Linked DNA regions of Cereibacter sphaeroides 2.4.1. Each later gene encodes a partner of the first gene's protein in a complex. Links are inferred from orthologs where the notes say so. Each region holds a gene or a part of one and is shown in the gene's direction. Other genes may lie near its edges. The genes, in order: xseA and RSP_RS14070.

The links.
Region 2: the proteins of xseA (region 1) and RSP_RS14070 are in contact, whole or in part, in a cryo-EM structure (PDB 8TXR), measured with the Escherichia coli proteins. The link is inferred for Cereibacter sphaeroides 2.4.1 from one-to-one orthologs.

Annotation. Positions count from the first base shown.
Region 1 is NC_007493.2:429,056-443,248, reverse strand. The notes cover bases 5,194-8,127. They hold xseA (exodeoxyribonuclease VII large subunit), read left to right. Parts: upstream 5,194-5,847; coding sequence 5,848-7,407; downstream 7,408-8,127. Other genes in these bases: ftsY (signal recognition particle-docking protein FtsY), read left to right, coding at 8,118-8,127; RSP_RS02180 (hypothetical protein), read right to left, coding at 7,528-7,926; RSP_RS02190 (hypothetical protein), read left to right, coding at 5,264-5,617. Outside these bases: ptsP (phosphoenolpyruvate--protein phosphotransferase), read right to left, coding at 1-620; RSP_RS02205 (aspartate kinase), read right to left, coding at 645-1,904; RSP_RS02200 (pyruvate kinase), read left to right, coding at 2,114-3,640; purD (phosphoribosylamine--glycine ligase), read right to left, coding at 3,842-5,104; more of ftsY, read left to right, coding at 8,128-9,263; RSP_RS02170 (DMT family transporter), read left to right, coding at 9,379-10,284; RSP_RS02165 (inner membrane-spanning protein YciB), read left to right, coding at 10,296-10,898; RSP_RS02160 (EcsC family protein), read right to left, coding at 10,946-11,710; RSP_RS02155 (GNAT family N-acetyltransferase), read right to left, coding at 11,929-12,414; RSP_RS02150 (flavin reductase family protein), read left to right, coding at 12,495-13,079; RSP_RS02145 (S-methyl-5'-thioadenosine phosphorylase), read left to right, coding at 13,384-14,193. UniProt on the Escherichia coli protein: Bidirectionally degrades single-stranded DNA into large acid-insoluble oligonucleotides, which are then degraded further into small acid-soluble oligonucleotides.
Region 2 is NC_007493.2:2,888,278-2,902,496, reverse strand. Bases 1,395-4,354 are described here. They hold RSP_RS14070 (exodeoxyribonuclease VII small subunit), read left to right. Parts: upstream 1,395-2,734; coding sequence 2,735-2,974; downstream 2,975-4,354. Other genes in these bases: dxs (1-deoxy-D-xylulose-5-phosphate synthase), read left to right, coding at 3,850-4,354; RSP_RS14065 (polyprenyl synthetase family protein), read left to right, coding at 2,971-3,840; RSP_RS14075 (histone deacetylase family protein), read left to right, coding at 1,815-2,738; RSP_RS14080 (response regulator), read left to right, coding at 1,395-1,694. In the rest of the region: RSP_RS14090 (branched-chain amino acid aminotransferase), read right to left, coding at 1-334; RSP_RS14085 (MarR family winged helix-turn-helix transcriptional regulator), read left to right, coding at 490-999; more of RSP_RS14080, read left to right, coding at 996-1,394; more of dxs, read left to right, coding at 4,355-5,763; RSP_RS14055 (DUF2794 domain-containing protein), read left to right, coding at 6,043-6,384; RSP_RS14050 (LOG family protein), read right to left, coding at 6,388-7,194; dapD (2,3,4,5-tetrahydropyridine-2,6-dicarboxylate N-succinyltransferase), read left to right, coding at 7,279-8,103; RSP_RS14040 (DUF421 domain-containing protein), read left to right, coding at 8,232-9,050; RSP_RS14035 (hypothetical protein), read left to right, coding at 8,974-9,306; dapE (succinyl-diaminopimelate desuccinylase), read left to right, coding at 9,359-10,501; RSP_RS14025 (GNAT family N-acetyltransferase), read left to right, coding at 10,498-10,914; rnr (ribonuclease R), read left to right, coding at 10,960-13,218; RSP_RS14015 (lytic murein transglycosylase), read left to right, coding at 13,401-14,219. UniProt on the Escherichia coli protein: Bidirectionally degrades single-stranded DNA into large acid-insoluble oligonucleotides, which are then degraded further into small acid-soluble oligonucleotides.

The DNA of each region.
Region 1 (14,193 bases):
GTGACCACGACGCGCGCCTCGTGCAGCCAGACATGGCCCTCGGCCGCGCCCTCCTGCCCGGTCGACCCGCGCATCAGCACGGGCTGCGTATGTTTGGCCGACAGCGCCTCGCCCTCGCCCACGAAGACGCCCAGTTCGGCCATTTCCGCCAGCACCATGGCCACCACCTCGAGGGCATAGACCTCGTCTTCGGAATATTCCCGCGCCTCGCGCGACTGCACCACCAGCACGCCGAGCTTCTCGCCCACGCGCTGGATCGGCACCCCAAGGAAGGCGGAATAGATCTCCTCGCCGGTCTCGGGCATGAACCGGAAGCCGCGCTCGGACGGCGCGTTGCCGGTGTTGATCGGGCTCGCCATCCGCGCCACGCGGCCGACAAGGCCCTCGCCCATCTTCAGCCGCGTCTGGTGGACGGCTTCGGGATTGAGACCCTGGGTCGCGCAGAGCTCGAGCGTGTCGGGGTCGCGGAAGAGATAGATCGAGCAGACCTCGGTCCGCATCGAGTCCGCAATCAGGGACGTGATGCGGTCCAGCCGGTCCTGGCCCTTTCCGGACAGGGCCAGACTGTCCCGCAACCGCCTGAGAAGCTTGCGGCTTTCGCTTTCGCTGCGTTCAGGCATGACCCCCCGGCGTCAATGCCGGCCTCAGTTGGCCGTCTCCAATGCGAAGGCATCATGGAGTGCCTGCACCGCGAGTTCCATATATTTCCGGTCGATCAGCACCGAAATCTTGATCTCGGAGGTTGCGATGACCTTTATGTTCACACCGTCGGCGGCCAGCGCCTTGAACATGGTCGCCGCGACGCCCGCATGGCTGCGCATCCCGATGCCCACGACCGAGACCTTGGCCACCTCGGTGTCGACCACCAGATCGTCATAGACGATGGTGCCCTCGGCCTTGGCATCCTCGAGCGCCTTGCGCGCGCGGGCCACCTGATTGATCGGGCAGGAGAAGGTCATGTCGGTGACCGACCCGGGATGGCTGCCGTAGTCCTTTTCCGAGATGTTCTGGACGATCATGTCCACGTTCACCCCGGCCTCGGCCAGCGGCCCGAAGATCGCCGCGGCGACGCCGGGGCGGTCCTCGACGGTGACGAGGGTCATTTTCGCTTCGTCGCGCGAATAGGCGACGCCAGAGACGACTTTCGATTCCATGATATCCTCCTCGTCGCAGACCAGGGTTCCCGAGGTCTCGTCCGTGTCCTCGAACGAGGACAGCACCCGTAGCTTCACCTTGTAGCGCATCGCCAGCTCGACCGAGCGGGTCTGCAGCACCTTCGCGCCGAGCGAGGCGAGCTCCAGCATCTCCTCGTAGGCGATCTTTTCCAGCTTGCGCGCCTTGGACGCGATCCGCGGATCGGTCGTATAGACCCCGTCCACGTCGGTATAGATGTCGCAGCGCTCGGCGGCGAAAGCGGCGGCAAAGGCCACGGCCGTCGTGTCCGAGCCGCCGCGGCCCAGCGTCGTGATCCGCCCCTCGGGGCTCACGCCCTGGAAGCCCGCGACCACCGCGACCTTGAAGCCTTCGGCGAATTTCGCGTCGAGATTTTCGCGCGGGATCTCGAGGAAGCGCGCGGCCGAATGCTGCGAGGTGGTCCTGATCGGCACCTGCCAGCCCTGCCAGCTGCGCGCGGGTACCTCCATCTCCTGAAGGGTCAGCGCCATCAGGCCCGCCGTCACATTCTCGCCCGACGAGACCACCGCATCATATTCGCGCGCGTCGAACAGGGGCGAGGTCTGCTCGACCCAGCCCACAAGCTCGTTGGTCTTGCCCGACATGGCCGAGACGATGACGATCACGTCATAGCCGCGCTCCACCTCGCGCTTGACCTTCTGCGCGGCGTTCTTGATGCGCGCCAGATCGGCAACGGAGGTGCCGCCGAATTTCATCACTAGAAGCGGCATGGATCAACCCCCGCAGCCGGACCCCGGAATCCGGCGCTTCTTATGCGGGGGCGGACGGAAGGGCAAGGGCTTCCCGCCGTGCGTCGAGCGCCGGGCGGGCCTGCGACATCCTCGCGGGCGGCGTCCCCCTGTAGCGCGGCGCCGTCGACATGTTCCTGTTGCAGAAGCCTGCGAGCCTCCTCGCCGTCACGGGTGCGAGGGGATGAACGATGGATGGGGTGGCAGAGCGGCAGATGATGGGGGAGGACTCGCCTCCGTCCGGCGACGATCCGCGTGCCGAGGCACGCGCGCTTCTGGCCGAGCTGACCGCGCTCCGTGCCGATCTCTTCCGCCGGGCGGATGCGCGGATGGCGGACTGGGCCACGCGGGTGCGCCGGCTGGAATTCCTGCCGTCGGTCGCCAACATGGCGGACTGGCTGGCGCTGCGCGAGGCGGATCTGACGACGCTCCAGCCGCGGCTGAGCCGCCTCGGCCTCTCGACGCTCGGACGGCTCGACGGCCATGTGCCGCCCTCGCTCGAGGCGGTGATCGCGGCGCTCTCGGCCATCGCGGGCCTCGAGGGTCCGGCCTTTCCCGACCGGGAGAGCTTCGACCCCGAGCTCCGCAGCCTCCACGCACGGCGCGACGCCCTGTTCGGCGCGCGGGACACAGCGCCCGGCACGCGCATCCTCGTGACCCTGCCCTCCGAGGCGGCGTCGGATCCCGCCATCGTGCGCGAGCTGGTGGCGGCGGGGGCGGATGCCTTCCGCATCAACTGCGCCCATGACGGCCCCGAGGCCTGGGCGGCGATGATCGGCCACATCCGCAAGTCCGAGCGGATGACGGGACGCAAGCTGCCGATCTCGATGGATCTCGGCGGGCCGAAGTTCCGCGTGACGAAGACCGGCGGGCCGCTGCCCAAGCGCCTGCAGGCCGGCGACCGCTTCGCCTTCGTCGAGAAACCCTCGTTGGCGCCCGAAGGCCGGGGCTGGGCCATGCTCGGCCATCCCGCGCTGCTTGCCGCCCTTGCACCGGGCGTGCAGGTCTCGGTGGACGATGGCAAGCTCTGGGCCACGGTGATCCAGACCGGCCGGGGGCACGCGCTCCTCGAGGTGGACCGCGTGGGCGAGCGCGGGCTGAAGCTGAAGCCCGGCCGCGGGGTGAACCTGCCCGGCTCGCATCTCGATGTGGCCGCGCTGACCGAGGAAGACCTTGCGGCGCTCGATGTGGTGGTGGCCGAGGCCGACCTCGTGGCCTTCTCCTTCGTCCAGACACCGGGCGACGTGCGCGCCCTGATCGCGGCGATGGAGGCGCGGGCCTGCCATCCGCGCCCGCTCCCGGCGATCCTTCTGAAGATCGAGACCCCGATGGGGCTGCATCTCCTGCCCGAGCTGATCGTCGAGGCCGGCGGCTCGCTGCCCGTGGGGGTGATGATCGCGCGCGGCGATCTCGCCGTCGAGATCGGCTTCGACCGGCTCTCCGAGATCCAGGAAGAGATCCTCTGGCTCTGCGAGGCGGCAAAGGTGCCGGTGGTCTGGGCCACGCAGGTGCTGGAAGGGATGGTGAAGGAGGGTCAGGCCAGCCGCGCCGAGGTGACCGACGCCGCGATGAGCCAGCGGGCGGACTGCGTGATGCTGAACAAGGGGCCGCATGTGGCGGCCGCCATCGAGTTCCTCCGCGACATCCTGATCCGCATGGACCGCCACCAGACGAAGAAGAGCGCCCGCCTCGGCCCGCTGCGCGTCTGGGCGGGCTGAGGCGCGAAAGAAGCCTCGCCCGGAAGGACGGACGCCGCTGGGCCGCACCTTGCGCCGGGCGGACGAGCCTGCGCCTTCATCAGGCGCGGCACCGAGGCCTTCCGTGACCGGAGCGCTCATGCCTGCGCGCCACGATTGGCGCGCGGCACCGGCCCTCCGGCGGAAGGCCTCGGGGCTCGGTCTACCCGCGCTCGGGCCCCGTCAGAGGGCGCGCCAGCCGATGTCGCGGCGGCAGAAGCCTTCGGGCCAGTCGATCGCATCGACCATCGCATAGGCCGCGGCCTGCGCTTCGGCGAGGGTGGCGCCCCGCGCGGTGGCGGCCAGCACCCGCCCGCCGGTGGCGAGGATGCGGCCCTCCTCTGCGGCCGTTCCTGCATGGAAGACGACCTGCCGGCTGGTCTCGGGCAGCGCCTCGAGGCCGCGGATCTCGGTGCCCTTCCGGTAGCTGCCGGGATAGCCCTGCGCGGCCATCACCACCGTCAGCGCATGATCCTCGGCCCAGTTCACCTGCACCTGATCGAGCCGCCCCTCGGCGCAGGCCAGCAGCAGATCGAGCGCCTGCGCGCCCAGCCGCAGCATCAGCACCTGACATTCCGGATCGCCGAAGCGGACGTTGTACTCCACGAGCCGCGCGCGGCCCTCCTCGATCATCAGCCCGGCATAGAGCACGCCGCTGTAGGGCGCGCCGCGGCGGCCCATCTCGGCGATGGTGGGCTTCACGATCTCGTCGAGCGCCTGCCGCTGCACCGCCGTCGTCAGCACCGGAGCGGGCGAATAGGCGCCCATGCCGCCGGTGTTCGGCCCCTCGTCGCCGTCGAAGGCGCGCTTGTGATCCTGCGCCGTGCCGATGGGCAGGACGGTGCGCCCGTCGGTCAGGACGAAGAAGCTCGCCTCCTCGCCGGTCATGAACTCCTCGATCACCACCTCGGCGCCCGCCGCGCCGAAGCTGCCGCCGAACATGTCGTCGATGGCGGCCAGCGCCTCGGCCTCGGTCATGGCCACCACGACGCCCTTGCCCGCCGCGAGCCCGTCCGCCTTGATGACGATGGGCGCGCCGGTGGCGCGCACATGCGCGCGGGCGGCCTCGGCTTCGGTGAAGCGGGCATAGCCTGCCGTGGGCGCGCCGCAGGCGTCGCAGACCTCCTTGGTGAAGCCCTTCGAGGCCTCGAGCCGCGCCGCCGCCTGCGACGGGCCGAAGGTCAGGAGGCCCGCGGCGCGGGTGGCATCGGCCACGCCCGCGGCGAGCGGCGCCTCGGGGCCCACCACCACGAAATCGACCGAGTTCGCTTCGCAGAAGGCCACCACCGCCGCCCCGTCGAGGATGTCGAGATCGGCGCATTCGGCGATCTGCGCGATCCCGGCATTGCCCGGCGCGACGATCAGACGGTCGCATTTCGGGTTCTGCTTGATCGCCCAGGCCAGCGCATGTTCGCGCCCGCCGCCGCCGAGAATGAGGATGTTCATGGCCGCTCCCTTGTCCATCGGTGCCGCGTCTCTAATCCGAAAGCGTCCCGTGGGACAAGGCGCCCGCGCCCCCTTCGCGCCCCGTTGCGCGGGGCCGGGCGCCATGCGAAGAAGCCCGGGCGCCCGGCCACGAGGGCCGGTCCTCTCCGAGCACAGGTCATGGATCTCCGCACCCTTCTCCTCCCCGCAGCCCTTCTCGCCGCCACCCCGCTTCTGGCCGATGAGGCCACGATCGCCCGTCTCGAGGCGGCCTTCGCCGCCCTCACCCCCGAAGAGCGGGTGGCCGTTCAGGAAGAGCTCGAGATCGCGGGCCTCTATGTCGGACCGGTCGACGGCAGCACCGGCCCCGGCGACGGGCGCACGCTCGAAGATGCGGCGACCTTCATCGAGGAGAATTCCGCAGGCATGGTGGCCGTGCCGCTCGCCACCGACGAGGAGGCCCGCGCCTTCGCGAAAAGCCTCGCCGAACGGGGCTATTCGTCCTGGCTCTACGGCGAGGGCGACGAGGGCTGACCTTCGCCGCCCCTCCGCGGTGACGGCCGGAGAGACGGGGCAGACGCTCCGGCGCGCGCCGACCGCAAGCCTCACTCAGCCCGGGCCGAGGCCCGCTCTCCGGACAGCGGCCGGCAGCGTCCCGAGGGCGCGACACCTGTGGCCCTCCTCTCCGGGCAAGATCCCGACCCGTTGCAGGCGGCCCGAACCCGCAGCTTGCCTGTCGGACGGGCCTCGGGCACAAAGACCCCATGTCCGACCTCTTCGAAGATCCCGCCCCCAGCCGCAACACGCCGGAATTCACCGTCTCGGAGCTGTCGGGCGCCGTGAAGCGGGTGATCGAGGGCGAGTTCGGCCTCGTCCGGGTCCGCGGCGAGATCGGGCGCGTCTCGCGGCCCGCCTCGGGGCACCTCTATTTCGACCTGAAGGACGACCGCGCCGTGATGGCGGCGATCTGCTGGAAGGGTCAGGCCGGCCGGCTCTCCGTGCGTCCCGAAGAGGGGATGGAGGTGGTGGCCACCGGCCGGATGACCACCTTCCCCGGCCAGTCGAAATATCAGATCATCGTCGAGGACATGGCCCCCGCAGGCGCAGGCGCACTGATGGCCATGCTCGAGAAGCGCCGTGCGGCGCTGGCCGCGGAGGGGCTGTTCGACGCCGCCCGCAAGCACCCCCTCCCCTTCCTGCCGCGGGTGATCGGCGTCGTGACCTCGCCGTCGGGCGCGGTGATCCGCGACATCCTCCACCGGCTGCGCGACCGCTTCCCGAGCCATGTGCTGATCTGGCCCGTGGCGGTGCAGGGCGAGAAATGCGCGCCCGAGGTGGCCGCCGCCATCCGCGGCTTCAATGCCCTGCCCGAGGGCGGCCCTATCCCGCGCCCCGACCTCCTGATCGTCGCGCGCGGCGGCGGCAGCCTTGAGGATCTCTGGGGCTTCAACGAGGAGATCGTCGTCCGGGCCGCGGCCGAGAGCCGGATCCCCTTGATCTCGGCCGTGGGGCACGAGACGGACACCACGCTCATCGACCATGCCGCCGACCGCCGCGCGCCGACCCCCACCGCCGCGGCCGAGATGGCGGTGCCCGTGCGGCTCGAGCTGCTCGCCGGCCTCGACGGTCAGGTCGCGCGGCTCTCGCGCTGTGCGGCCGAGACCATCCGGCGGCGCGACCAGCGCCTGCGCGACCTCGCCCGCGCCCTGCCGCGGCTCGAGAGCCTCGTGGCCGGCCCGAGCCAGCGCTTCGACCTCTGGTCGGGCCGGCTCTCGGGGGCGCTCGGCCAGAGCGTTGCCGCCCGCCGGGCCCGGCTCGAGCCGCTCGGCGCGCATCTGCGGCCGCGGCTGCTCGCCGATCTGGTGGCGCGGCAGAAGGACCGGCTGGGCGACCGGACGCGCAGCCTCGAGACCTGCCTCGGGCGGCGGGCCGAGCGCGCCCGGGACCGGTTCGACGCCCTCTCGGCCCGCCTTGCCCCGGCCTTCGCGCGGCTCATCGCCGAGACCGAGCGCGCGACCCGGCGCGACGCGGCCACGCTCGGCACGCTTGCGGCGCGGCTCGACGCGGCTCCCGAGGCGCGGCTTGCCCGCCTCTCGGACCGGCTCGAGGCGCTCGACCGCCTGCGCCAGACGCTGGGCTACCGCGAGACGCTGAAGCGCGGCTATGCGGTGGTGCGCGCGGACGGCGCCGTGCTCACGACGAAGGCCGAGGCCGGAGCCGCCGCGATGCTCGAAATCGAGTTCCAGGATGGCCGCCTCTCCGTGGGTCGCGGCAAGACCCGCAAGCCAAAGGAAGAGCCGCCCGCGCAGGGCAGCCTGCTCTGAACCCACCCGCGCCGGCACCGCGCCGCCCCTCCTGCCGCGACGACCGGACCCTCCGCGCGATCTCCGGAAGGACGGACAGCCCCGGACGCGCGTGCCCCGAGGCCCTGCGGCAGGCGCCCGTCAGACCCCCACGTCCGGGCCCGCGCAGATCAGGGGCGTGCGCGTCTGGGAGACTTCCGACAGTTCGGTGCCCGTGGGATCGCCCTCGAACTGCGCCCGCACGCCCGAGGCCTCGCGGTAGAAGCTCCAGCATTGCGGCGTGGCATCGTGCTCGTAGACGAAGCAGATCTGCCCCGCCTGCTCGTACCACTGGCCATGCGTGCATTCCTGACCGCGGAAGGCCCAGACCACGCGCCGCCCCGGCAGATACTGTTCGGCGCCATAGATCTCGCCGCCGACCGCATAGGAGAGCGTCTTGCCCGTCGAATAGGCCTCGAACTCTTCCGCGCTCATCGGCTCGGCCGCAAGCGCGGGAGCGGCGAGGGCGAGGGTCAGGGCCGCGGCCCAGATCCTGTGCATGATGTCTCCTCCGGCGGGTTGAAACGGCGCGACCGGCCGCGACGGACATCAGCCTGCCAGAAGCCCGCCCCTCTGACCAGTCACGCCTGCGCCAGCCCCGGGCGGGGGCGACTGCGGCGGGCTTCCCCCTTCCCTCGCGCCGCCTGAGCGACTAGGTGTCAGGGGCCGCAAGCAGGGGAGGCGGAAAGCCCATGTCGTTCTTCAAGAAGATGCGCGAGAAGATGTTCCGCTCCTCGGACCGGCTGTCGGAGGATCTGGACGCGCTGGTCGAGGACAAGGCTTCCGAGGCGCCGGCCCCCGAGGTGCCGACACCCGGGCCCCTGCCCGACCCGGAGAAGGACGCCCCCCTGATCCTCGACCGGCCCGTGCCGCAGGCGCCCGACCCGCAGCCGCAGCCCGCCCCCGCCCCCCCCGCCGCGCCCCTGCCCGGCCTGCCGCCGGAGCCCGAACCCGAACGCCGCCCGGGCCTCTTCGGCCGCATGTTCGGTCAGACCGAGGAGCCCCGCCGCATCCTCGACGATGCGATGCTCGAGAGCCTCGAGGAAGTGCTGATCCAGGCCGACATGGGCGTCGAGACGGCACTGCGCGTCACCGCGAACATCGCCGAGGGCCGCTACGGCCGAAGGGTCTCGGCCCGCGAGATCAAGGAGGCGCTGGCCGCCGAGATCGCCCGCATCCTCGAGCCGGTGGCGCGGCCGATGCCGCTCTATCCGTCGCGCCCGCAGGTCGTGCTGGTGGTGGGCGTGAACGGCTCGGGCAAGACCACGACCATCGGCAAGCTCGCCTCGCAGTTCCGCGCTGCGGGCAAGTCGGTGGTGATCGCCGCGGGCGACACGTTCCGCGCGGCAGCGGTCGAGCAGCTTCAGGTCTGGGGCCGCCGCGCCGGCGTGCCGGTCCTGACCGCGCCCGAAGGCTCCGACCCGGCCTCGCTCGCCTTCGACGCCATGACGAAGGCCCAGGCCGAAGGCGCGGACCTCCTGATGATCGACACGGCCGGCCGGCTGCAGAACCGCGCCGACCTGATGGAGGAACTGTCCAAGATCGTCCGAGTGATCCGCAAGAAGGATCCCGACGCGCCGCACAACACGCTCCTCGTGCTCGATGCCACGACGGGGCAGAATGCGCTGAACCAGGTAGAGATCTTCCGCAAGCTCGCCGATGTCTCGGGCCTCGTGATGACCAAGCTCGACGGCACCGCCAAGGGCGGCGTCCTCGTGGCGCTGGCCGACCGGTTCGGCCTGCCGATCCATGCCATCGGCGTGGGCGAGCAGATCGACGACCTCGCGCCCTTCGATCCCGAGGAGTTCGCCCGCGCCCTGATGGGTCTGGACGACTGACGCCCCCGCCCCCTTCGTCCCCTCTCACTCTGGAAAAATATCCTCGGGGGGTCCGGGGGGCGGAAAGCCCCCCGGCGGTCCGCCCCAGAGCCCCGGTCCGCCGCTCCGCCCGATCATGACAGCCTGGATCCTCTCTCTCGAAGGCACCCCGGAGGGCGCGCGGATCGCGCTCCTCCTCGCGCTCACGTCGGCCTTCGCCCATGCCTGCTTCGGCGCGCTCCAGAAGGGGCGGCACGATCCCTGGCTCTCCCGCGGCGCGATCGACAGCTTCATGCTGCTCCTCTCGGCGCCGGTCGCCGTCTTCCTCGTGCCCTGGCCGCGGGGCGTCGAGTGGCTGGTCATGGCGGGCGTCATGGCGATCCACCTCGCCTACAAGATCGCCATGGCGCGGGCCTATTCGCGCGCGGCCTATACGGTCGTCTATCCGGTGGTGCGCGGCGTGGGACCGCTCGCCACGCTCGCCTTCGCCGCGCTCTTTCTCGGCGAGCATTATGTGGCGATCCAGTGGCTGGGCGTCGCGATCCTGTCGGCGGCGATCCTCGCGCTCGCCCGGCTGAATTTCACCGCGAGCCCGCAGATCGGGCGGATGGACCTCAAGGCCGGCCTCGTCTGGGCCTTCGCCGGCGGGCTCATGGTCGCGATCTACACGACCTTCGACGCCTGGGCGATCCGGCTCATGCCCGATCCCTTCACCTTCCTCGCCTGGTTCTTCCTGATGACCTCGCTCGATTTCCCGCTGCTGCTGGGCTACAGGCTGCTGAAGGCGCGGCAGATGCCGGAGGCGGCGGCAGCCCTCGCGCTCCGCGGCTTCGTGGGCGCGCTCGTGGCCTTCGTCAGCTTCGGCGGCGTGATGCTCGGGACGAGGCTCGGCAAGGTGGCCGAGGTCTCCTCGCTGCGCGAGACCTCGACGCTCTTCGCCGCAGCCATCGGCTGGCTCCTGCTCGGCGAGCGGTCGGGGCCCGCGAAAATACTGCTGATGGGCCTGATCGCCCTCGGCGCGATACTGGTTCAGTTGGCCTGAAAGGGAGAGACATGGCAGAGCGCATCAACCCGGTGGTCAAGGCGGTGCTGGAATGGGGCCCGATCGCGGCCTTCTTCCTCGGCTACGTCAAGCTGAAGGACGAGACCTTCACCGTCGCCGGCACCGACTATCAGGGGTTCATCATCGTCACGGCGGCCTTCATTCCGCTGATGGTGATCTGCACCGGCCTCCTCTGGTGGCTCTCGGGCAAGCTCTCGAAGATGCAGGTGGCCACCGTCGTGCTGGTCGTGGTCTTCGGCGGCCTGTCGGTCTGGCTGAACGACGACCGCTTCTTCAAGATGAAGCCCACCATGATCTACCTGCTGTTCGGCGTGCTGCTCGGGATCGGGCTCCTGCGCGGGCAGAGCTGGCTCCGGCTCGTGCTGGAAGAGGCGATCCCGCTGCAGGACGAGGGCTGGATGATCCTCACGCGCCGGGTGATGGCCTTCTTCTTCGCGCTGGCCATCGCCAACGAGGCGGTCTGGCGGCTGATGAGCACCGATGCCTGGGTGAATTTCAAGACCTTCGGCCTGCCCTTGGCGATCTTCGTCTTCTTCATGACCCAGAGCGGCCTCTTCAAGCGCTACAATCCGGAGCGGAAGGACGAGGCCTGAGGCGCGGCCTGCCCGGCGCCCCCGGCAGACCGGCGGCGCCGCAGATGTCAGGCCCGGTAGAGCGGGATCGGCTTCACCGCCGACTGGAACTCCGACAGCACGCGCTCGGGCCCATGGGTCTGGGCGAGCCGCAGCAGCGCGAAGCGGATCTCGGCGATCTCGCGATAGTAGGTGAGATAGGCCGTGTTGAGCGCGGCGCCCGCCACCGCCCCCAGAACCGGCACCGCCTGCGCCATGAGCTTCTGGCCGAGCGCGGTGGCGAGTTTCGGCGCGACCGAGGCCACCACCTTGCTGACCGCCGCGCCGCTCATCGCGATCCGGGCGCCGATGAAGCTCGTGTTCACCCCGTCGTCGCGCTGCAGCGGGCTGCCGGCACCGAAGATGCGCAGACATTCCACCCGGATCGCCGGATCGTCGGGGTCGAAGCCCTCGGCCTCGGCCGCGTTGCGGATCGCATGCATGATGACGGTGATCGTCACGGGCAGCTCGGCGATCGAGGTGGCGATCCCGCCCGCGCCGCCCGCGGCCCCGGTCAGCGCCACCAGCGCCGGCGCACCCCGGCGCCCGAGATCCGGCGCGGCGCGGCCTGCCGCCGCGACCCGGTGGCTCTGTTCCAGCGCGCGCCGCGTCACCGCCTCGATCTGGCGCAGCACGGGCGCGGGCAGCAGGGCCATCCGCTCCTCGACCGAGCCGCCGAGGCGGTTCATCAGCGACATGAGCGGTCCGTGCGCGCGATCGAACCGCAGGGCGAGGGCCGCGATCTCGGCCTCGGGGCCGGTGTGCAGGGCAGGCAGGCGGGTCTTCTGTGTCATGGCACAGAAGTAGGATCGAGAGCCCCTTCGGGCAATGGCCCTCCCGCCGGAGCGCGCCTGCCCGCCGATCCCCGTCAGGCGCCGCAACTGAGAGGGGCCGGCGCCTTGCGGGAAGCGTCAGGCCGGAGTTTCCCCCCTGGGCCGCCCCTTCGGCGAAACCCCTCACGGCGAGCTCTTGGCGGGCGGCCACGTCTCCGGCCGGTCGGCAGGCTGCCGGCTCAGGCGGCCTTCGTCACGAGGCCCTCGACCCCCTCCCAGGCGCCGATGACGAGCGGCATCCCCAGCACGCGCTCGGGGTTCGTGGGGGGCGGCATCACGACCTTCTCGAGCTTGCGGAAGCCGAAGCGCCGGTAATAGGGCGCGTCTCCCACCAGCATCACCCGCTCCCAGCCGATGCGGCGCGCCTCGGCCAGCGTCTCCGCGATCAGAAGCGCGCCCAGCCCCTCGCCCTGCCGCGTCGGGTGGACCGCGACCGGCCCGAGGAGGAGCACCGGCTTGCCCCCGACCGTGACCGGCCAGTAGCGGATCGCTGCGGCCAGCGTGCCGTCCTCGTCGCGCAAAAGCGCGCAGAGGTCGGCCACGGTGGGCACCCCGTCGCGCAGCCGGTAGGAGGAGAGCGCCGTGCGGCCGGGCGCGAAGCAGAGGTCGTAGAGCGCCTCGACTTCCCACCAGTCGGCCTCACGTTCCTGTTCAAGGCGATACACGCCGATCCCCCTGCCCCGGATTTGCCTGGAAAGGCGCGTAACATGCGGGCAGACCGGGATCAAACCGGAAAGGAGCCTCCATGTTCTACCGCCCCGAAGACGGCCACGGCCTGCCGCACAATCCCTTCAACGCCATCGTCTCGCCGCGCCCGATCGGTTGGATCTCGACCCGCGGCCCCGAGGGGGACAATCTCGCGCCCTATTCCTTCTTCAATGCGGTGGCCTACGTTCCGCCGCAGGTCATGTTCGCCTCGACCGGCGCCAAGGACAGTCTGGCGGCGCTCCGCGCCAGCGGCGTCTTCTGCGTGAACATCGTCGAGGCGGCGGCGCTCGCGCGGATGAACGCCACCTCCGCCGCCTTCCCGCGCGGGACCGACGAATTCCTCGCGGCAGAGGTGCCGAAAGAGGAATGCCGCACCATTCCCTGCCCGCGGGTGGCCGACGCGCCCGCGTCGCTCGAATGCCGGGTCACGCAGGTGGTCGAGCTTCTGGGCCGCGACAATTTCCTGATCCTCGGCGAGGTCACGGGCGTGCATCTGCGCGACGACTGCCTGCGCGACGGACGGTTCGACGTGACCGCCTTCCGCCCGATGGCGCGCCTCGGCTACCGCGACTATGCCGTGGTGCGCGAGGTGATCGAGCTCTCCCGCCCGGGAGAAGGCTGAGCGCCTGCAATTCGCGCGTCGTGAACGGCCGCGCCCCGTGCCGGCCGGTCGCACAGACCCCGCCACGCAGACCCCCTGCGCTTCGGGAGCGGCACCGGAGGCCCGCAAGCCGCGGCGCCCATTCCTTCGGGGCGAGTGACCCATGACCACGCCAGAGACCTGAGCCAGCGGCAGCACAAAGCCCGCAATTCGCGCTTCGCGAGCGACAACGGCGATTTATCGCACCCGGTCGGGCGGGGTTCGCGCTTTTCTCCTCCGGGCGCGCGGCCTACTGTCCGGCCGGTCAATCCAACCGGGGACAGCAATGAAGACCATGATCGGGGTGATCGGCGGTTCGGGGGTCTACGAGATCGACGGGCTCGAGGATGCGGTCTGGACGAAGGTCGAGACGCCGTGGGGCGATCCGTCGGACGAGATCCTCACGGGCAGGCTCGACGGCGTGCCGATGGCCTTCCTGCCCCGGCACGGGCGCGGCCATGTCCACAGCCCGACGACCGTGCCCTACCGCGCCAACATCGACGCGCTGAAGCGGCTGGGGGTCACCGACCTCGTCTCGGTCTCGGCCTGCGGCTCGTTCCGCGAGGAGATGGCGCCGGGCGATTTCGTGATCGTCGACCAGTTCATCGACCGCAGCTTCGCCCGCGCCAAATCCTTCTTCGGCTCGGGCTGCGTGGCCCATGTCTCGCTGGCCCACCCGACCTGCGGTCGCCTCTCGGCGCTCTGCGCCGAGGCCGCCCGCGCCACCGGCGTCACCGTCCACGAGGGCGGCACCTATCTCTGCATGGAGGGGCCGCAGTTCTCGACGCTGGCCGAGTCGCTCCTCTACAAGAGCTGGGGCTGCCATGTCATCGGCATGACCAACATGCCCGAGGCCAAGCTCGCCCGCGAGGCCGAGATCTGCTACGCCTCGGTGGCCATGGTCACCGACTACGACAGCTGGCACCCCCACCATGGCGAGGTCGACATCACCGCGATCATCGCGACGCTCGGCACCAATGCCGACCATGCCCGCGGGCTGGTGGCGGGCCTGCCCGCCCGCCTCGGGACCGAGCGCGACCTCTGCCCGCACGGCTGCGACCGGGCGCTCGACCATGCGCTCATGACCGCTCCCGCC
Region 2 (14,219 bases), 2.5 Mb from region 1 along the record:
ACGAGGCGACGCCCATATCCTCGCCGGCGCCGCGCCAGGCGAGGGCCCGGACATAGGCGTCGGTCAGGCCGTTGGCCTCGAGCGTGGCCTTCTTCGCCGCCTCGATCTCCTCGACCGTATAGGGCAGCGGCATGTCCAGCAGCTCGCCGGACCTGCGCAGCCGCTCGGAATGTTCGACCGACTTGAAGATCTTGCCGTTGTAGCAGCGCTCGCCTTCGAAGACGGACGAGGCATAGTGGAGGGCGTGGGTCAGGATATGCACCTTCGCCTCGCGCCATTCCACCAGCTTGCCGTCCATCCAGATCTTGCCGTCGCGATCGTCATATCCAGCCATGTCACCCTCCTGCGCATAGGCGCTTTGCATAAATTGCGCAAGATAGGTCCGCACCGGGCATAAAGTTGCGCAAATGACGGGCTGTCGGTAACAGTTGAGTCTTGGAAAGTCAACAAGGCTGACATAAAATCTGGGCGACAACGGGGGGGAAGATCATGTCGCAAGGAGCACCGGGACCCGGGGGCGGCGAGTCGCTCCTGTTCCTGACGGACGAGCAGCTCAGGAAGGGCATCGAGGCGATGTTCTTTGCCTATAGGGGTTTCACCGCCGATCCCGACCGCATCCTCGAGGATCTCGATTACGGGCGCGCGCACCACCGCGCGATGCACTTCATCCATCGCAGCCCCGGCACCACGGTGAACAATCTCCTGTCGATCCTGGGCGCCACGAAGCAGAGCCTGAACCGGGTGCTGCGGACGCTGATCGAGGATGGGCTGGTCGAGAGCCGGATCGGTCGGGTGGACAAGCGCGAGCGCCACCTCTACCTCACGCCGAAGGGAACGGAGCTTGAGCGCACCCTGTCGGACGCGCAGCGGGCGCGGATGCGGGCGGCTTATCGGTCTGCCGGACCCGCGGTGGTGCAGGGGTTCCGGCAGGTGCTCGAGGCGATGATGGATCCGGAGTTGCGGCGTCAGTATCAGACGCTGAAGGAGGGTGGGGCGTGAGTGAGCCACAGGCGCATCTTCTCGTGGTGGACGATGACGAGCGCATCCGGAGCCTTCTGCAGAAGTTCCTGATCCGGAACGGATTCCTCATCTCGACGGCCCGCGATGCGGCGCAGGCGCGGCGGCTGCTCGACGGGCTCGAGTTCGACATGATCGTGCTCGACGTGATGATGCCGGGCGAGGACGGGGTGTCGCTGACCCGGTCCCTGCGCGAGGATCTGGCCACGCCGATCCTTCTGCTGACCGCGCGCGGCGAGACCTCGCACCGGATCGAGGGTCTCGAGGCGGGGGCCGACGATTATCTGGCCAAGCCCTTCGAACCCAAGGAGCTTCTGCTGCGCATCAACGCCATCCTGCGGCGCGTGCCCTCGGCGCGGCCCGAGCTGGGGCCCAAGGTGCTGCATCTGGGCGATGTGCGCTACGATCTCGAGCGGGGCGAATTGTGGCGCGGCACCGAGCCCGTGCGGCTGACGGCGACCGAGGCCGCGCTGATGCGGATCTTCGCGGCCCAGCCCGGCGAGGCGGTCAGCCGCGAGAAGCTGGTGGGAGATCTCGGCCGCGACGACAGCCAGAGCCAGGAGCGGGCGGTGGACGTGCAGATCACGCGGCTGCGCCGGAAGATCGAGGTGGACCCGCGGCAGCCACGCTATCTTCAGACGGTGCGCGGCTCGGGCTACATGCTCGCGCCGGACTGACAGCGGGTTTGCCAGGGTGTCATTCACGAAGCGCGAATGGCGGGCCCTCCTCCGCACGGCCGGGTTGAGATGCCGCGGCTTTCCCCGCAGTCTGCTCCGGCACGACAGGGAGGAGACGGCATGACGGTGGTCTGGATTTCGCACGCAGCATCCGAAGCACATGCGACGCCCGAGGGGCACCCCGAGCGGATCGAGCGGATGGCAGCGGTGGCGGCGGGGATCGACCGGCTGCCGCTCGAGCGGCGCGAGGCGCCGCTGGCGGAAGAGGCTGACGTGCTGCGCTGCCATCCGCAGGCCTATCTCGACCGGATCCGCGCGGCCGAGCCCGCCGAGGGTATTCGCGGGCTCGACCCGGACACCTGGATGTCGCCGGGCTCGTTCGAGGCGGCGATGCGGGCAGTGGGCGGCACCTGCGCCGCCGTCGATCTGGTGCTGGCGGGCGAAGCCTCCTCGGCCTTCGTGGGCTGCCGCCCGCCCGGCCATCACGCCGAGCGCGAGCGGCCGATGGGTTTCTGCCTCTTCGGCTCGGCCGCCATCGCGGCCAAGCGCGCCCTCGATCATCACGGGCTCGACCGGGTCGCGGTGGTGGATTTCGACGTCCACCACGGCAACGGCACGCAGGACCTGCTGTGGGACGAGAGCCGCGCGCTCTTCGTCTCGAGTCACCAGATGCCGCTCTATCCCGGCACCGGGGCGGCCGACGAGCGCGGCGCGCACGGCCAGATCCTGAACCTGCCGCTGGCGCCCGGAAGCGGCAGCGCCGAGATGCGCGCGGCCTGGGAGGAAGCCTTCCGACGCATCGAGGCCTGGCAGCCGGAGCTGATCCTGATCTCGGCGGGCTTCGACGCCCATGCCGCCGATCCGTTGGCCAATCTCAACTGGCGCGAGGCGGATTTCGCCTGGCTGACGGGGCGGCTCTGCGATCTGGCTGCGGCGTCATGCGGCGGGCGGGTGGTATCGACACTCGAGGGGGGATATGATCTGGCTGCCCTCGCCGCGAGCAGCGCGGCGCATGTGGGCGTCCTTCTGGAGCGGAGCGCATGACGGAAAAAGCAGTGGCAGAGATGACGTTCGAAGAGGCGATGGCGGCGCTGGAGGCGGTCGTCACGGCTTTGGAGAAAGGCGACGTGCCGCTGGAAGACTCCATCCGCCTCTATGAGCGCGGCTCGGCGCTCAAGGCGCATTGCGCGCAGAAGCTGAAGGACGCCGAGGACAAGGTGGAGCTGATCCGTGCCGCCGAGGGGCGCGCGACGGCGGCGGTTCCGGCGGAGGGATTGTGAGTTTTTCCAAGGCTTTGACGGATGCGGCCGCGCGCGTTCAGGGGCGGCTCGATGCGGCGCTGGCGGATCGCGAGGATCTGCCGGTCGTCCATGCCATGCGCTATGCGGTGCAGGGCGGCAAGCGGCTGCGGGGTTTCCTCGTGCTCGAATCCGCCCGGCTGCACGGGATCGCGCCCGAGGCGGCGGTGAGTGCTGCGGCCTCTATCGAGGCGCTGCATGCCTACAGCCTCGTGCATGACGACATGCCCTGCATGGACGATGACGACCTGCGCCGCGGCCTGCCGACCGTGCATCGCAAGTGGGACGAATGCACCGCCGTGCTGGCGGGCGACGCGCTGCAGACTCTCGCCTTCGAGCTCTTGGCCGATCCGGCGCTCGGACCCGCCGCGGTGCGGATCGAACTGGTGGCGAGCCTTGCGAAAGCCTCGGGCGCCGAGGGCATGGTGCTGGGCCAGGCACTCGACATCGCGGCCGAGACGGCTGCCGTGCCCCTCACGCTCGATCAGATCACCCACCTTCAGGCCGGCAAGACTGGCGCGCTGATCCGCTGGTCCGCCGAAGCGGGGGCGATCCTCGGGCAGGCGGACCGGGTGCCGCTGCGCCGATACGCCACGGCCCTCGGGCTTGCGTTCCAGATCGCGGACGACATTCTCGATGTCGAGGGCGATGCGGAGAAGGCGGGCAAGCGGCTCCAGAAAGATGCCGAAGCCGGGAAGGCCACCTTCGTCTCGCTTCTCGGGCTCGACGGCGCCAAGGCGCGGGCGCGGGCTCTGGTGGAGGATGCCGAGGCGGCGCTTGCGCCCTATGGGCCAGAGGCAGGAACATTGATCGAGGCGGCGCGCTTCGTCATCTCGCGTGAAAGCTGAAGGAAGAGCATGACCGACAGACCCTGCACGCCGACGCTCGACCGGGTGACGCTCCCGGTGGACATAAAGGGCCTCACGGACCGTGAGTTGCGCTCGCTGGCCGACGAGCTGCGGGCCGAAACGATCTCGGCCGTGTCGGTGACGGGCGGGCATCTGGGCGCAGGCCTCGGCGTGGTGGAGTTGACGGTTGCGCTGCATGCGATCTTCGATGCGCCCCGCGACAAGATCATCTGGGACGTGGGCCACCAGTGCTACCCCCACAAGATCCTGACCGGGCGGCGCGACCGCATCCGCACCCTGCGGCAGGGCGGGGGTCTCTCGGGCTTCACCAAGCGCTCCGAGAGCCCCTATGACTGTTTCGGCGCGGGCCATTCCTCGACCTCGATCTCGGCCGCGGTGGGCTTTGCCGCGGCACGCGAGATGGGCGGCGACACGGGCGACGCGGTGGCGGTGATCGGCGACGGCTCGATGTCGGCCGGCATGGCCTTCGAGGCGCTGAACCACGGCGGGCACCTGAAGAACCGGGTGATCGTGATCCTGAACGACAACGAGATGAGCATCGCGCCGCCGGTGGGGGCGCTGTCGTCCTATCTCTCGCGGCTCTATGCGGGCGCGCCGTTCCAGGACTTCAAGGCGGCCGCCAAGGGAGCGCTCGGGCTTCTGCCCGAACCGTTCCAGGAGGGCGCGCGCCGCGCCAAGGAGATGCTGAAGAGCGTCACCGTCGGCGGCACGCTCTTCGAGGAGCTGGGTTTCTCCTATGTCGGCCCGATCGACGGGCACGATCTCGACCAGCTTCTGCCGGTGCTGCGGACCGTCAAGCAGCGGGCGCATGCGCCGGTGCTGATCCATGTCATCACCAAGAAGGGCAGGGGCTATGCTCCGGCCGAGGCCGCGCGCGACCGTGGCCATGCCACGAACAAGTTCAACGTCCTGACCGGCGCGCAGGTGAAGCCGGTCTCGAACGCCCCCTCCTATACCAAGGTCTTCGCCCAGAGCCTCATCAAGGAGGCCGAGGTCGACGAGCGGATCTGCGCGGTGACGGCCGCCATGCCGGACGGGACGGGGCTCAACCTCTTCGGCGAGCGGTTTCCGAAGCGCACCTTCGATGTGGGCATCGCGGAACAGCATGCGGTGACCTTCTCGGCGGCGCTTGCGGCAGGCGGCATGCGGCCCTTCTGCGCCATCTATTCCACCTTCCTCCAGCGCGGCTACGACCAGATCGTGCATGACGTGGCGATCCAGCGCCTGCCGGTGCGCTTTGCCATCGACCGCGCCGGCCTCGTGGGGGCGGACGGCGCCACCCATGCGGGCTCGTTCGATGTGGCCTTCCTGTCGAACCTGCCCGGCATCGTGGTGATGGCCGCCGCCGACGAGGCCGAGCTCGTCCATATGGTAGCCACCGCCGCCGCCCATGACGAAGGGCCCATCGCCTTCCGCTATCCGCGCGGCGACGGCGTGGGGGTCGAGATGCCGGTGAAGGGCGTGCCGCTCCAGATCGGCCGTGGCCGGGTGGTGAGCGAGGGCACGCGAATCGCGCTCCTGTCCTTCGGCACCCGTCTGGCCGAGGTGCAGGTGGCCGCCGAGGCGCTGGCTGCGCGCGGGATCTCTCCCACGGTTGCGGATGCGCGCTTTGCAAAGCCGCTCGACCGGGATCTGATCCTGCAGCTCGCGGCCCATCACGAGGCGCTCATTACCATCGAGGAGGGCGCCATCGGCGGCTTCGGCAGCCATGTGGCGCAGCTTCTGGCCGAGGCCGGGGTCTTCGACCGCGGCTTCCGGTATCGCTCGATGGTGCTGCCCGACACGTTCATCGACCACAACAGCGCCGAAGTGATGTATGCCACCGCCGGGCTGAATGCGGCCGACATAGAGCGGAAGGCGCTGGAGACGCTGGGGGTGGAGGTCCTCGCCCGCCGCGCCTGATCCGGAGGAGGGCGATCGGAAGCCCCGGCACGCCGGAGCTTCCGCGAGCTCGAATGCCGGTCCGACGGCAGGCAGGGGACAGTTTCTGCCGCCGCCGGGGTTTTCGGCATCTGCTACGGGATCGAAGATGACGGCGGATTGCGTCGCGGCAGAGGTCGATCAATGGCCATTTTCGGGCGCGCCGGACAAGTTCGAGAGGTTTGTGTGCCCCGGTCTCTCGCCGCAGAGCCGCGTCCGAGCGGGCTTGCCTTGCCCGGCCGATTGCGTCAGCCTCGTGACATGACCGTGCAGCCGCCGATCCCTTTCGCGCCGCAGTCACCCGAGCAGGTGAGTTTCGACCGGCACGAACTGGGGCAGATCCTGACCCTCTACGGACGCATGGTGGCGCTGGGCGAATGGCGCGACTATGGCATCTCGCACCTGCGCGACGTGGCGGTCTTCTCGATCTTCCGCCGGACGGCCGAGAGCCCGCTTTACCGGATCGAGAAGCGCCCGAAGCTGCGCGCCCGGCAGGGCATGTATGCGGTGGTGGCGATGGACGGCCAGATCCTCCGCCGCGGGCAGGATCTGGCGCAGGTGCTGCGCGTGCTCGAGCGCAAGCTCATCCGGCCGGTTGACTGACCCTCACTCCCACTCGTCGAGCGCATCGAGCGCCTCGTCGGCCGTCTCGACGAAGCGGAAGAGGCGCAGATCCTCGGGCGCGATCGTGCCCACCTCGGCCAGCGCCTGCCAGTTGATGATCTTCTCCCAGAACTCGCGGCCGAAGAGGAGGAAGGGAATGGGCTTCATCCGCTTGGTCTGGATCAGGGTGAGACTTTCGAACATCTCGTCCAGCGTGCCGAACCCGCCCGGGAAGACCACCACGGCACGGGCGCGCATCAGGAAATGCATCTTCCGCACGGCGAAATAGTGGAAGTTGAACGAGAGGTCCGGCGTCACATAGGCGTTCGGGGCCTGCTCGTGCGGCAGCACGATGTTCAGCCCGATGGATTGCCCGCCCGCCTCGTACGCGCCGAGATTGCCGGCCTCCATCACGCCCGGCCCGCCGCCGGTGACGATCACCAGCTCGCGGCCGTAGGTTTCCATGCTGCGCTCGGTCACGATGCGGGCGAACTTCCGCGCCTCGTCGTAATAGGGCGCCAGCGCGGCCAGCCCCTCGGGCGCCGTGTCCTTGCGCTCGGGCGAGGGGATGCGGGCGCCGCCGAACATCACCACGGTCGAGACGATCCCGCGCTCGTCCATGACGATCTGCGGCTTCATCAGCTCGAGCTGGAGCCGGACGGGACGCAACTCGTCCCGCATGAGAAATTCCGGATCCGCGAAGGCCAGCCGGTAGGCCGGCGCACGGCTCTGCGGCGTGTCCGGCACACGGTGGGCGGATTCCATGTCCTGCGAACTGTCGCGGAACGGGTGGCGGCGGTCGTCTTTCATGATGATCCTTCGGCGCATTGCGGCGAATGGGCCCAGCCTTTATAGGCTTCGAGGGTAAAGAACCACGGGAAAAGGGTGATCCGCATGTCGTATTCCGCGCTCGAAGCCGCCATCGAAGCCGCCTGGGAGGCGCGCGAGACGATCACCCCGGCCACCAAGGGCGAGACCCGCGAGGCCATCGAGGCGACGCTCGAGGCGCTCGACAAGGGCAGCCTGCGGGTGGCCGAGAAGCGCGGCGCGGACTGGCATGTCAACCAGTGGGCGAAGAAGGCCGTGCTGCTCGGCTTCCGGCTGAAGGACATGGAAGTGCAGACGGGCGGCCCGCAGGCAGGGACCTGGTGGGACAAGGTCGACAGCAAGTTCGCCCAGTGGGGCGAGGCGCAATGGAAGGCCGCGGGCTTCCGCGCGGTGCCGAACTGCGTCGTCCGTCGCTCGGCCTATATCGCCAGGGGCGTGGTTCTGATGCCCTCGTTCGTGAACCTCGGCGCCTATGTCGATGAGGGCACCATGGTCGACACCTGGGCCACCGTCGGCTCCTGCGCGCAGATCGGCAAGAACGTGCACCTGTCGGGCGGCGTCGGCATCGGCGGCGTGCTGGAGCCGATGCAGGCCGGCCCCACCATCATCGAGGACAACTGCTTCATCGGCGCGCGTTCGGAAGTGGTCGAGGGCTGCATTGTCCGCGAGGGCTCGGTGCTGGGCATGGGCGTCTTCATCGGCAAGTCGACGAAGATCGTGGATCGCGAGACGGGCGAGGTCATGTATGGCGAAGTGCCCGCAGGCTCGGTCGTCGTGGCGGGGTCGATGCCCTCGAAGGGCGGCGTGAACCTCTATTGCGCCGTGATCGTGAAGCGCGTGGATGCGCAGACGCGCTCGAAGACCTCGATCAACGAGCTGCTGCGGGACTGATCCCCCCTGCGGGCCGCGCCGGCCGGGCCCCACCCGGCCGTCTTCGGGCAGGACCCGGCCGAGGAACCCGGCCCCGGGCCTCGCGTTGGGCAGCGCCGGAGTGCCGGCCGTTGCGGAGTGCCTGTATCATGGACGAGCCCGTCGTTGCCTTCGATCTCGGCCGGATGCTGCTCGGGGACGATCCGCCGCTCTTTCTCGCCGAGATCCTCGTCCGCACGCTCATCATCTACGGCTGGACGCTGCTTCTGCTGCGCTGGGTGGGCGGGCGCAGCATCGCGCAGCTCTCGATCATCGAGTTCCTGCTGGTCATCGCGCTGGGCTCGGCCGTGGGCGACGCGCTCTTCTACCCCGAGGTGCCGCTCCTTCATGCCATGCTGGTGGTGGCGGCGGTCGTGGGGATCGACAAGCTGCTCGACGCGCTCATCCGGCGCTTCCGTCCGGTGAAGCTGGCCGTGGACGGCAAGGCGGTGGCGGTGATGCGCGACGGGCGGGTGCTGACCGAAGGCGTCGCCGCCCGCAGGATCGGCATGCCCGAGCTGCATGCGCTGTTGCGGATGAACGGGATCGAGAATCTGGGCGAAGTGCGCCACGCCTTTCTGGAAGCGGACGGGCAGCTCTCGATCTTCCGGGCCGAGCCGCCGCGGCCGGGCCTCGCCATCGTGCCCCCCTTCGAGGTGGCGCCGCCGGTGCCGGTCGCGCCGGGCGAGCATCCCTGCTGCCTCCATTGCGGCCGGCTCTTCGCGCCCCGGCCCCTGAAGGACGAACCGGAGCCCTGTCCCGACTGCGGAGAGCTGCGACGCACGCGCGTCTCCCTTGCACGGGGCGGCGATTCCTGCGAACCGGTCGCGGACACCCAAGGAGGGATGCCGCATGACGGAAGAGAAGAAACCGAAGCGGCCGCAGCAGGTCTTCACGCTGGTGATCGAGGTCGGGCGCTGCGCCGGTGACGGGCTGCCCAAGGGCGCGACCGGCGCGGCGCTGATGTGCTACGCAAGCGGCGTGGACGAGGCCGAAGCCGTGCGCGAGACGGTGGCCCTGCTCAAGACCGCCGACATGGCGCCGCTCGATGTCTCGGGCTACGGCACGCTCGAGGAGCGTTTGGCCAACGGCGACGAGATCGACGCCGAAGAGCGCGCGCTGATGCAGCGGGCGCTGGCCGAGAACTCGGTCGTCGTGGCGCAGGTGACGCCGTTCTACGACTGAGCCTGTCTTTCGGGGCGCTCGCGTCCCGCACCATTCTTCTCCGGAGACTTCCATGCCCATCGATCCCGTCGCGCTGACCGCCGATCTCGTCCGCTGCCCCTCGGTCACGCCCGAGGAGGGCGGCGCGCTCGACCTGATCGAGCGGATCCTGAGCGGGGCGGGCTTCGACTGCACCCGCGTGGACCGCAACGGGGTGCCGAACCTCTTCGCCCGCTGGGGCCGGAAGGGCGCGAACCGGACCTTCGGCTTCAACGGCCATACCGATGTGGTGCCGGTGGGCGATGCCGCCGCCTGGACCCGCGATCCGTTCGGCGGCGAGATCGCCGACGGCTGGCTCTGGGGGCGCGGGGCCACCGACATGAAGTCGGGCGTCGCGGCCTTCGTGGCAGCGGCGGTCGATTTCGTGCAGGAGACCCCGCCCGACGGGGCGGTGGTCCTGACCATCACCGGTGACGAGGAGGGCGACTCGACCGACGGCACGGTCGCGCTTCTCGACTGGATGGCGGCGGAGGGCGAGGCCATGTCGGTCTGCCTCGTCGGAGAGCCCACCTGCCCCGAGCGGCTGGGCGAGATGATGAAGATCGGCCGCCGCGGTTCGATGACGGCCTTTTTCACCGCCCGCGGCGTGCAGGGCCATTCGGCCTATCCGCATCGGGCGAAGAACCCGGTCGCCGCGCTGGCGCGGCTGATCGATCGGCTGTCCTCGCACGATCTCGACTATGGCACCGAGCATTTCGATGCCTCGACGCTGGCCGTGACCACCTTCGACACCGGCAACCCGGCCACCAACGTGATCCCGGCTCTCTGCCGCGCGACGGTGAACATCCGTTTCAACGATGCCCACAGCGGTGCGAGCCTGACCCGCTGGCTGGAGGAGGAGGCCGCCCGCGTCGCGGCTGACACCGGCGTCGAGATTGCGCTCAGCGCCAAGATCTCGGGCGAGAGCTTCCTCACGCCGCCGGGCGAGCTTTCCGAACTGGTGGCCCGCGCGGTCGAGGCCGAGACCGGCCTGCGGCCCGAGCCCTCGACCTCGGGCGGCACCTCGGACGCGCGCTTCGTGCGCGCCCACTGCCCGGTGGTGGAATTCGGCCTTGTCGGCAAGACCATGCATCAGGTGGACGAGCGTGTCGAAGTCGCGCAGATCGAACCGCTGAAGGCCATCTACCTCCGCATTCTGAAAGACTATTTCGCATGAAGATCGAGCGGACCGACGATATCGAGGCCTGCCGGGCGCTGCGGCGCACCGTCTTCATCGAGGAGCAGGGTGTTTCCGAGGCCGAGGAGATCGACGATCTCGACGGCGAGGCGATCCATCTGCTGGCTACCGATGCGGGCCGCCCGGTGGGCACGGCGCGGCTCCTCGTCCGGGGCGAGACCGGCAAGATCGGCCGGGTCTGCGTGCTGGCCCATTGCCGGGGCACGGGCGTCGGCGCCGCCCTCATCCGGGCCGCCGTAGCCGAGCTTCGGGGCGAGCCGGGCCTGCGCCAGCTGAAGCTCGGCTCGCAGAGCCATGCCACCGGCTTCTACGAGAAGCTGGGCTTCCGGCAGGTGGGCGAGGAATATCTCGATGCGGGCATCCCCCATCGCGACATGGTGCTGGACCTCTGAGGCTTTGCGGATGACGGCTCCCGCGGCGCGTGCTAGGCGAGAGCGATGGACCAGCTCCCTTCGAAAGCCCAGATCCTCGACTGGATCGCCCAGAATCCCTCCCTTTCCGCGAAGCGCGACATCGTGCGTGCCTTCGGCATCAAGGGGAGTGCCGCGCGCATCGAACTGAAGCGCCTCCTGCGCGAGATGGAGGCCGAGGGCGCGCTGGAGAAACGCAAGCGGACCTTCACGCCGCAGGGTGCCTTGCCGCCCGTGTCGGTGCTCGAGATCGTGGGGTCCGATGCGCAGGGCGACCTGTTCGCGCGTCCGCTGGAATGGGCGGGCGAGGGCGAGCCGCCGCGCATCCTCTTCGTGGCCAAGAAGGGCGATCCGGCGCTGGCGCAGGGGGAGCGCATCCTCGCACGGCTGACCGAGGTCGAGGGCGAGGATGAGGGTCACACCCACGAGGCGCGCCTGATCCGGCGGCTCGGCGGATCGAAGCCGAAGATCCTCGGCATCTTCCGCGCCAGCGACGACGGCGGGCGGATCCTGCCCATCGACAAGGGCGAGGACAAGGAATGGCGCGTGGCCCGCGACGGGGCGGCCGGGGCGCGCGACGGCGAACTGGTCGAGGCCGAGCAGGCCGGGCCGCGCCGCCTCGGGCTGCCGCTCGCGCGGATCACCGCGCGGCTGGGCGATCCGGCAGGCCCGCGCGCCGTGTCGCTGATCGCGATCCACCAGCATGGCATTCCCGACAGCTTCCCCGATGCGGTGCTGGCGGAAGCCGAGGCGGCGGGCCCTGCGCCCATGGCCGAACGCGAGGATCTGCGGCATCTGCCCTTCGTCACCATCGATCCGGTCGATGCGCGCGACCGCGACGATGCGGTTCTGGCCGAGCCCGATCCCGATCCGCAGAACCCGGGCGGCCACATCCTCTGGGTGGCCATCGCCGATGTGGCTCATTATGTGCGGCCCGGCTCGGCGCTCGACCGCGAGGCGCGGCGACGGGGCAACTCCACCTATTTCCCGGACCGCGTGGTGCCGATGCTGCCCGACGCGCTGTCGGGCGATCTCTGCTCGCTGCATCAGGAGGTGGACCGGCCCTGCATGGCGGTGCGGATGCGGCTCTCGGCACAGGGCGAAAAACTTTCCCACCGCTTTACGCGTGGGATGATGCGCTCGCGCGCGAGCCTGAACTACGCGCAGGTGCAGAAGGCGCAGGACGGCGAGCCGGACGAGACGACGGCGCCGCTGCTCGAGACGATCATCCGCCCGCTCTACGAGGCCTACGCGGCGCTCAAGCAGGCCCGCGCCCTGCGCCAGCCGCTCGAACTCGACCTGCCCGAGCGCAGGATCGAGCTTTCCGACGAGGGGCGGGTCCTGTCGGTGGCCTTCCGCGACCGGTTCGATGCCCACCGGCTGATCGAGGAATTCATGGTGCTGGCCAATGTGGCCGCCGCCGAAGAGCTCGTGCGCCTGCGCCGGCCGCTGCTCTTCCGTGTCCATGAGGAGCCGTCGGCGGACAAGCTCGAGGCGCTGCGCGAGGTGGCCGAGGCCTCGGGCTTCACGCTGGCCAAGGGGCAGGTGCTGAAGACCGCGCATCTGAACCGGCTGCTGGCGCAGGCCCAGGGCACCGAGTTCGACGAGCTGATGAACATCACCACGCTGCGCTCGATGACCCAGGCCTATTACCATCCCGAGAACTTCGGCCATTTCGGGCTGGCCCTGCGCAGCTACGCCCATTTCACCTCGCCGATCCGGCGCTACTCCGACCTGATCGTGCATCGGGCGCTGATCCTTGGGCATGGCTGGGGCGACGACGGGCTGTCGGCGCAGGATATCGAGATGCTCGAGGAGACGGCCAAGCAGATTTCCGATACCGAGCGGCGCAGCATGGCGGCCGAGCGCGACACGACCGACCGCTATCTCGCCTCCTGGCTGTCGGACCGGGTGGGGGCGGAGTTCACCGGCCGGATCTCGGGCGTGCAGCGGTTCGGACTGTTCGTGAAGCTCGACGAGAGCGGGGCCGACGGGCTGATCCCGATCCGCTCGGTGGGCCGGGAATTCTTCCACTTCGATCCGGAAAGCCAGACGCTGATGGGGTCGGACACCGGCCTCGTGCTGGGCATCGGCCAGCGGGTGACGGTGCGGCTGGCCGAGGCGGTGCCGCTGACCGGCGGCCTCATGCTGGAGCTGCTGACGGTCGAGGACCGCGGGCTGCCCGCGCCGAAGCGCCGCCGGGGCCGGTCCGCGCCGCGCAAGCCGGGCCGGGAGGCGGCCAAGGCCGGCAAGGTCAAGCGGCGGGTGTTGCGCACGCGCCGCTGACGGCGGTCTTCATGGCCGGGGCGGGGGGCCTTCCGCCCCCCGTGCCCCCCGAGGATATTTTTCCAGAGTGAGAGACAGGGCCGGTCGAGCCCTTGTTATCGGGGCGGGGCGGCTCCGCTCTTTGCGGGTGAGGCTCGTCGCGCTAGGGTTGCCGGAACGACAAGAGCAGGCGGAGGCAGGGGATGCGGACGTTCCTTCTGGGACTGGGCCTGGCGCTGGCGGCTGCGCCGGGGATGGCCGATCCGGTGACGGTGTCGCAGCGACCGGCGGCACGGGCGGAGGCGGCGGTGACGGAGGCGGAGCGGGCGGCGCAGGCGGGGCTGGAGGCCTGGGTGATCCAGTTCCGGCCGCGGGCGCTGGCCGCAGGCATCCGGCCGGCGACCTTCGCTGCCGCCTTCCGGGATCTGCGCTACGATGCCGATGCGGTGGCGCGCGATCGCAATCAGGCCGAATTCAACCGCACGCTGTGGGATTATCTCGATTCGGCTGTGTCCGAGACGCGGATCGCGGGCGGGCGGGCGGCTCTCGTGCAGCATGGGGCGCTCCTCGGGCGGATCGAAGCGCGCTATGGGGTGCCGAAGGAGATCGTCGTGGCGGTCTGGGGGATGGAGACCTCCTACGGGACGCGACGGGGCGATCATCCGCTGGTGGGGGCGCTTGCGACGCTTGCCCATGACGGGCGGCGTGCCCGCTTCTTCGAGGAGCAGCTGATCGCGGCGCTGAAAATTCTCGACAATGGCGATGTGCGCCCCGAGGCCATGACCGGCAGCTGGGCGGGGGCGATGGGCCACACCCAGTTCATGCCGACCTCGTATCTCGACTTCGCGGTGGATTTCACCGGCGATGGGCGGCGCGACATCTGGTCGGACGATCCGTCGGACGCGCTGGCCTCGACGGCGGCCTATCTGGCCAAGTCGGGGTGGCGCAGGGGTGAGCCCTGGGGCGTCGAGGTGCGTCTGCCCGCGGGCTTCGACTTCGCCCAGAGCGGCAAGAGCCTGCGC